Linked DNA regions of Actinopolymorpha cephalotaxi. The protein of the gene in region 1 binds, or shares a complex with, the protein of each later gene. Links are inferred from orthologs where the notes say so. Each region holds a gene or a part of one and is shown on either strand. Other genes may lie near its edges. The genes, in order: FHR37_RS10355 and smc.

Region 1 (3,258 bases):
TCCTCCGTTCGGTGCTCACGTCCTGCTGTTCGGCCTCGGTGGCCTCGGGCTCCACGTCGTCCTCAACCTCGGGCTCCACGTCGTCGTCCGGTTCCGCCGCGGCCTCACCCTCGGCCTCGGGCTCCACGGCTGGTTCCACCACGTCCTCCGCGTCGCCCAACGGCATCTGCGCGGGAACCGACGGCGCCACCTCCGCGGGTGCACTCACCTGCTCGGCCTCCATCTCGTCGATGTCCGGGAGGTAGGGCGCGAGGTCCGGCAACTCCTCCAGCGACCGGACGCCGAGGCGTTCCAGGAAGTACGACGTGGTGCGGTAGAGCGTCGCGTTGCTCTCCCCCTCCGCGCCGGCCTCCTCCACCAGCCCCCGCGTCACCAGCGTGCGCATCACGCCGTCGCAGTTGACGCCGCGGATCGCCGACACCCGCGCCCGGCTGACCGGCTGCTTGTACGCGACCACGGCCAGCGTCTCCAGCGCGGCCTGGGTGAGCTTGGCCTGCTGCCCGTCGAGGACGAACCGCTGGACGATCTCGGCGTACTCCTCGCGTGTGTAGAGCCGCCAGCCGCCCGCGACCTCGCGCAGGTCGAACCCACGCTCCTGCAGGGTGTACTCCGCGGACAGGGTGCGCAGAGCCTCGTCGATGTCGGGCCGGGGCCGTCCGAGAACCTGCGCCAGTGTGACCGGAGACAGCGGCTCGTCGACGATCAGCAGGATCGCCTCGATCGGCCCGTGCAGATCACCGGGTACGACGACGTCGAGGGTCTCCTCGGCCTCGTCGTCAGCCGGAGCCTCCGCGGCCTGCTCGTCAATCGGAGCTTGCTCACCGTCAACCGCAGCTTGCTCGCCAGTCCCCTCGTCAACCGGGGCCTGCTCGTCCGCGCCGGCCGTGGTGCCCTCGGTCGGCTCGGCCGGTGCACCCACCCCACCCACTTCGGCCGCCTCAGCGGCCTCCGCCGGCTGGTCGGTGGACGGCACCGGGCGCTCGACCTCGGGCGCGTCGTCGGCACCGCTCATGTGCTGTCTCCTGTCGAATCCGGCTCGTCCTGCTCGCCGTCGCCGTCCTGCTCGTCGTTCGCTTCTGGCTCGTCGGTGGCTTCCGGCTCGGCCTGCTCGCCGCCGCCGTCCTGCTCGTCGAACTCGTCGCTGACCGTGACCGCGCCGTCGTCGCTACCGGCCCAGCGCACGGTCAGCTCGGCCAGGGCCTCGGCCTGCTCGAAGGTCACCGCGCCCTCGCGGAAGAGTTCCAGCAGAGCGAGGAACCGCGCGATCGTCGTCACGACGTTCGGCGAGTCGGCCACCAGCGCCCGGAACGTCGTCGAGCGTATCCGGCGCAGGCGTTCGACCAGGATGGTGCCCTGCTCCCGCACGCTGACCCGGGGCGCGTGGATGTGCGCCAGCGACACCACCGGCTCCGGGCGCGGGCGCATCGCCCGGGCAGCGAGCCGGGCGAAGTCGTCCACGCCGAGGCCGATCAGCACCTCGGGCAGCAGCTTGGCGAACCGGTCCTCCAGCCCCACGGCACGGGGGAACCGGCGCGCCTCCCGCGTCATCCGCTCCGCCAGCAGCCCACCCACCTGCTTGTACGCGCGGTATTGCAGCAGCCGGGCGAACAACAGGTCCCGGGCCTCCAGCAGCGCGAGATCCTCCTCGTCCTCGACCTCTCCCTGCGGCAGCAACCGGGCGGCCTTGAGGTCGAGCAGGGTGGACGCGACGAGCAGGAACTCCGTGGTCTGGTCGAGGTCCCATTCCGGGCCCTTCGCCCGGATGTAGGCGATGAACTCGTCGGTCACCACCGACAGAGCCACCTCGGTGACGTCCAGTTTGTGCTTGGAGATCAGCCCGAGGAGGAGGTCGAACGGGCCCTCGAAGTTGTCCAGCCGGACGGTGAACGTGCTCCTCCGGCCGATCGCCGCCGCCGGCTCCTCCTCGGCCGCACCCTGCGCGGGGTCCCCGGGCGCCGGCTCGTCTCCGGGCTCGTCTGCGGGCACGCTCACGTGGTCGGTCACGAAGGTCTGTGCGGTGGTCAGCCGAGTCAGCCGGATCAGCCGAGCCGGCCGACCAGCTCGCGGGCGAGCTGGCGGTAGGCCTCGGCGGCCACGCTGTTCGGTGCGTAGGTCGTGATCGGCTCGCCCAGCTTGTTGGTCTCGGGGAAGCGGACCGTACGCGAGATCACGGTGTGGAATACCGTCTCGCCGAACCGGCCGACGACCTCCTCCAGGATCTCCCGGGCGTGCAGCGTCCGCATGTCGAACATCGTGGCGAGGATGCCCTCGATCCTCAGCCGCGGGTTGATGCGCTCCTGCACGGTCTTGATCGTCTTGTCGACCAGGAAGCCGAGCCCGCGCAGGGCGAAGTACTCGCACTCCAGCGGGATGATCACACCGTCGGCGGCGGTGAGCGCGTTGACGGTGAGCAGACCCAGCGAGGGCTGACAGTCGATCAGGATCAGGTCGTACTCCGGCCGCAGCGACTCCAGCTGACGGGCCAGGGTGGTCTCCCGGGCGACCTCGGTGACGAGCTGGATCTCCGCACCGGACAGCGAGATGTCCGAGGGCAGCAGGTCCATGCCGTCGACCGCGGTCTTGACCCGGATGTCCTCGGCGGTCACGTCACGGTCGATGACCATGTCGTACGTCGTGGCCTCCAGCGCCAGCGGGTCGATACCCAGCCCGATCGTCAGCGACGCCTGCGGATCGAAGTCGACCAGCAGCACGCGGCGGCCGAGCTCGGCCAGCGACGCACCGAGGTTGATGGCGGTGGTCGTCTTGCCGACCCCGCCCTTCTGGTTGACGATCGCGATGATGCGGGCCGGGCCGTGGCTCTCCAGCGGCGGCGGGACGGGGAACTGCGGGCGCGGCTTGGGCGAGGACGACCTGTCCCCGTCACCGGCGCTGGGTGCGGGCGCGACCGGCGTCAGGTCGGGCTCCTCGGTCTCGACCGGCCCTGACGGGACTGACGGGACCGGCGGTACCGTCGGTGCGGTCGGCTCGGTCGGCGGCGGTATCACCGACGGGTCCGCGGGAGTGGACGGGTCGATCACCGGAGCAACGTCCGGCTCGGGTGCCGGCTCGGGGTCGATCGTGGGAGTCGTCCCCCACTGCTGCGCCGCCGGCGTCTGCACCACCTGCTGGTCGGACTGATGCTCAGGCTGGTACGACTGTTGCGCGGACTCGTGCGACTGCTGGGCAGACTCGGTTCCGGCACCGTTCGTCGAGTCGTTCACGGCTCGCGTAACCTCCTGCCACGTCGGGCCCACCTTC
Region 2 (4,403 bases), 1.2 Mb from region 1 along the record:
GGCGAAAGCGCTCCTCGGCCACGTCGGTGGCCCCGACCCCCGTCTGGTCTCCGAGGTGCGACGTCTGCAAAAGCGAGTATCGGATCTGGAGGCGCATGTCATGCGTCTTCAGGCAGAAAACGACTCTCTCTCCGCAGTGGTGCACGAAGACCAACTGCTCACCATCGACGCCCGGCACGAGCCCGCGTTGACCTGAGGGAGATCCGGTCTCACTGAGTGGACCAGCCTCGAAAGACCGAGATGGAACGGGACGCCTCATCTGAGGCGTCCCGTTTTGTTGTGCCTGGAATGCTTCGGACGAGGTTTTCCCCGCCGCGTCGCGAACGGCTCCGGCGCTCACCACCGGTATCGTCGGGCACAGGTCCCCACCGGCCCGTACGGGCTGTGGACCTCCGCACCCGGACCAGTGCCCAGACCACGCCCAGGCCGGCGCCCCGGACCACCGAGTCCCGGCCCGGCCCCGGAAGCACCGAGGAGAGCGCGCGTTGTACCTCAAGAGCCTGACGCTCCGTGGGTTCAAGTCGTTCGCGTCCTCGACGACCCTGCACTTCGAGCCGGGCATCACCTGCGTGGTCGGCCCGAACGGCTCGGGCAAGAGCAACGTCGTCGATGCGATCGCCTGGGTGATGGGTGAGCAGGGGGTCAAGAGCCTGCGCGGCGGCAAGATGGAGGACGTCATCTTCGCCGGTACGTCCGGGCGGGCCCCGCTGGGCCGGGCCGAGGTGATCCTCACCATCGACAACAGCGACGGCGCCCTGCCGATCGACTACGCCGAGGTCACCATCAGCCGGATGATGTTCCGCAACGGCGGGTCCGAGTACAGCATCAACGGCCGCACGTCCCGGCTCCTCGACGTCCAGGAACTCCTCTCCGACTCCGGCATCGGCCGGGAGATGCACGTCATCGTCGGACAGGGCCGGCTCGACTCGATCCTGCACGCGACGCCGGAGGACCGGCGCGGCTTCGTCGAGGAGGCGGCCGGCGTCCTCAAGCACCGCAAGCGCAAGGAGAAGGCGCTTCGCAAGCTGGACGCCACCGAGGGAAACCTCACCCGGCTGCAGGACCTCCTCACCGAGATCAGGCGCGCCCTGCGGCCGCTGGGCAAGCAGGCCGAGGCCGCCCGCAAGGCGGCGGTGATCCAGGCCGACGCGCGCGATGCCCGGCTGCGGCTGCTCGCCGACGATCTCGGCCAGCTCACCACGACGCTGGCCAAGGAGGTCGCCGACGAGTCCGCGGTCCGCGAGCGCCGGGCCGCCGTCGAGCGCGAGCTGAGCGTCGCGCAGGCGCAGGAGGCCGAGCTGGAGGAGAGCCTGCGGGCGGACGCTCCGCGGGTGGCCCGGGCTCAGGAGACGTGGTACCGCCTGTCCAGCCTGAAGGAGCGGCTGGGCGGCACCGCCGGCCTGGCCGTCGAGCGCAGCCGCCATCTCGCCGAGGCGCGGGAGGAGGAACGCCCCGGCCGCGACCCCGACCAGCTGGAGGAGGAGGCGGCCCGGGTGCGGGCCGAGGAGGAGGCGATCGCCGCCGAGACCGAGTCCCACCGCGAGGCGCTGGACCAGGCGGTCGGGAACCGGCAGGCCTCCGAGCGGGCGCTGGCGGAGGAGGAACGCCGGATCGCCGCGCTGTCCCGCGCCGCCGCGGACCGGCGCGAGGGGCTGGCCCGGCTCACCGGCCAGGTCAACTCCGTACGCAGCCGGCTGGAGGCTCGCGAGGCCGAGGTCGAGCGCCTCACCGCCGCCCGGGCCGAGGCGAGTGCCCGCGCCGAGCAGGCGCAGGAGGAGTTCGTCGGGGTGGAGAGCCAGGTCGCGAGCCTGGACGCCGGGGAGCGTGGCCTGGACGCGGTGTACGAGTCCGCGCAGACCGCCCTGGAGACGCTCGAGGAACAGCTCGTGACGTTGCGCCAGGACCAGCAGGAGGCCGAACGCGAACGCGCTGCCCTGGCCGCCCGCAAGGAGGCGCTGGAGCTGGGCCTGGCCCGCAAGGACGGCGCCGCCGAGCTGCTCGCCGCCACCGAACGCGTGTCCGGCCAGCTCGGCTCGGTCGCCGCCCTGCTGTCGGTGGAGCCCGGCTACGAGGCGGCCGTCGCCGGCGCGCTGGGCCGGGCGGCCGACGCGGTGGCGGTGGAGTCGGTCGACTCGGCCGTGGCCGCGCTGCACCACCTGCGAACCGAGGACCTCGGCCGGGCCGGCTTGCTGGTCGGCGGCGCCGGCCCGGGCGCCGAGGGCGCTCCGTCGGACTGGCCCGCTCTGCCGCCCGGCGCCCGCTACGCCGTCGACGTGGCCAGCGCGCCGGCGCAGGTGCTGCCCGCGCTGGTCCGGCTGCTGGCCAGGGTCGCCGTGGTCGACGACCTCGCCGCGGCCCGGGCGCTGGTCGCCGACCAGCCGGACGTGATGGCGGTGACCCGCGAGGGCGACCTGCTGGGCGCCCACACCGCGTACGGCGGATCGTCGGCCCAGCCCAGCCTGCTGGAGGTCCAGGCCGCCGTCGACGACGCCACCGAGCGGCTGCGCGAGGCGAGCGCACGGGCCGAGCGCCTGCGCGCCGAACGCGCCGAGGCGGAGGAACGCCGCAAGGCCGCCGCGGCCGGTGCGGAGCAGGCCCTCAGCCGGCTGCACGAGTCCGACGCCGAGCTCGCTGCGGTCGCCGAACGCCTGGGCCAGCTCGGCTCGGCGGCCCGGTCGGCGCAGGCGGAGGCCGAGCGGCTCGGCACCGCGATCGAGGAGGCCCGCCAGGCCGTCGTCCGCGACCAGAGCGGGCTGGGTGAGCTGCAGGAGCGGCTGTCCACCGCCGAGGACAGCCCGGACGAGGAACCCTCCACCGACGAGCGCGACCGGCTCGCCGAGGTGTGCCGCGACGGCCGCCAGCGGGAGATGGAGGCCCGGCTCGGGCTGCGTACCGCCGAGGAACGCGGCCGGGCGATGTCCGGCCGCGCCGACTCCCTGGAGCGGGCGGCCCGCGAGGAGCGGGCGGCCCGTGAACGCGCCCGGGTGCGCCGGGAACGCCGCGCCCGTGAGGCGGAGGTCGCCACCGCCGTCCTCGCCGCCGTACGCCAGGTTCTCGCCCGGCTGGAAGGCTCGCTGGCCGCGGCCGGGCGGGAGCGGCAGGAGGCCGAACAGGCCCGCACCGCCCGCGAGGCGCAGATCAACACCGTCCGGCAGAAGGTCCGCGCCCTGGCCGGCGAGCTGGACGAGCTGACCAACTCGGTGCACCGCGACGAGATGGCCCGGGCCGAGCAGCGGCTGCGGATCGAGCAGCTGGAGACCCGCGCCATCGAGGAGCTGGGCGTCGACCCGGAGACCCTCGCCCGCGAGTACGGCCCGGAGGTGCCCGTTCCGCCGTCCCCGCCCGCCCCGGGTGAGGAGGCCGAGGGCGAGCCGCGTCCCTACGACCGGGCCGAGCAGACCAAGCGGCTCAAGGCCGCCGAACGCCAGCTGAACCTCCTGGGCAAGGTCAACCCGCTCGCGCTGGAGGAGTTCGCGGCGATGGAGGAACGCCACACGTTCCTGTCCCGCCAGCTGGAGGACCTCCGCGCCACCCGCAAGGACCTGATGGAGATCGTCCGGGAGGTCGACGAGCGGGTCGAGCAGGTGTTCACCGCGGCCTACCGCGACGTGGAGAAGCAGTTCGAGCAGGTGTTCGACCGGCTCTTTCCGGGCGGCGACGGGCGGCTCGTCCTGACCAACCCCGACGACATGCTCACCACGGGCATCGAGGTCGAGGCCCGCCCGCCGGGCAAGAAGGTCAAGCGCCTCTCGCTGCTGTCCGGCGGCGAACGCTCGCTGGTCGCGGTGGCTTTCCTGGTCGCGTTGTTCAAGGCCCGGCCCAGCCCGTTCTACCTCCTTGACGAGGTGGAGGCGGCGCTGGACGACACCAACCTCGGCCGGCTGCTGGAGATCTACGAGGAGCTACGGGAGAACAGCCAGCTGCTCGTCGTCACCCACCAGAAGCGCACGATGGAGGTCGCGGACGCGCTGTACGGCGTGTCGATGCGCGGCGACGGCGTGTCGGCGGTGATCAGCCAGCGGATGCGGGAGGCGGAGTCCGCGTAGGACCGCCTCGGACAGGCCGTGGGTTCCGTCGGGGCCGGTCGGTGATCTTCGCCGGCGGGTAAGCGAATCGGTGAGTCCGACCGGTGGCAATACCGAAAGAGGCGAGCCCGGTGAGTCCCGCTTCCGTACGACGCGTCTGCGCCTGCCTGATCGGCGTACTCCTCGCCGCCGGGTCGGTGGCCTGCTCCGACGGGGGTTCGCCGGCGCCGGGCGCCTCGACCTCCTCGAGCGCATCCAGGACCGCGAGCCCGGCCTCGGCGAGCCCCGCCTCCGCGAGCCCTGCCTCGGCGAGCCCGGCCGCGCGCGCCCGGGCAGCCCGGCCGAAGCCGGTGACCGTCTCCGACGTGAACGGCGCGG

What was found.
Region 2: the proteins of FHR37_RS10355 (region 1) and smc are in contact, whole or in part, in a crystal structure (PDB 3ZGX), measured with the Bacillus subtilis proteins. The link is inferred for Actinopolymorpha cephalotaxi from one-to-one orthologs.

Annotation. Positions count from the first base shown.
Region 1 is NZ_JACBZA010000001.1:2,331,628-2,334,885, reverse strand. Bases 1-2,956 are described here. They hold FHR37_RS10355 (segregation and condensation protein A), read right to left. Parts: upstream 1,993-2,956; coding sequence 1,009-1,992; downstream 1-1,008. Other genes in these bases: FHR37_RS10350 (ParA family protein), read right to left, coding at 2,040-2,915; scpB (SMC-Scp complex subunit ScpB), read right to left, coding at 1-1,012. UniProt on the Bacillus subtilis protein: Participates in chromosomal partition during cell division. May act via the formation of a condensin-like complex containing Smc and ScpB that pull DNA away from mid-cell into both cell halves.
Region 2 is NZ_JACBZA010000001.1:1,150,010-1,154,412, forward strand. Bases 146-4,246 are described here. They hold smc (chromosome segregation protein SMC), read left to right. Parts: upstream 146-485; coding sequence 486-4,046; downstream 4,047-4,246. Other genes in these bases: FHR37_RS05255 (hypothetical protein), read left to right, coding at 146-196; FHR37_RS05265 (ABC transporter substrate-binding protein), read left to right, coding at 4,157-4,246. In the rest of the region: more of FHR37_RS05255, read left to right, coding at 1-145; more of FHR37_RS05265, read left to right, coding at 4,247-4,403. UniProt on the Bacillus subtilis protein: Required for chromosome condensation and partitioning.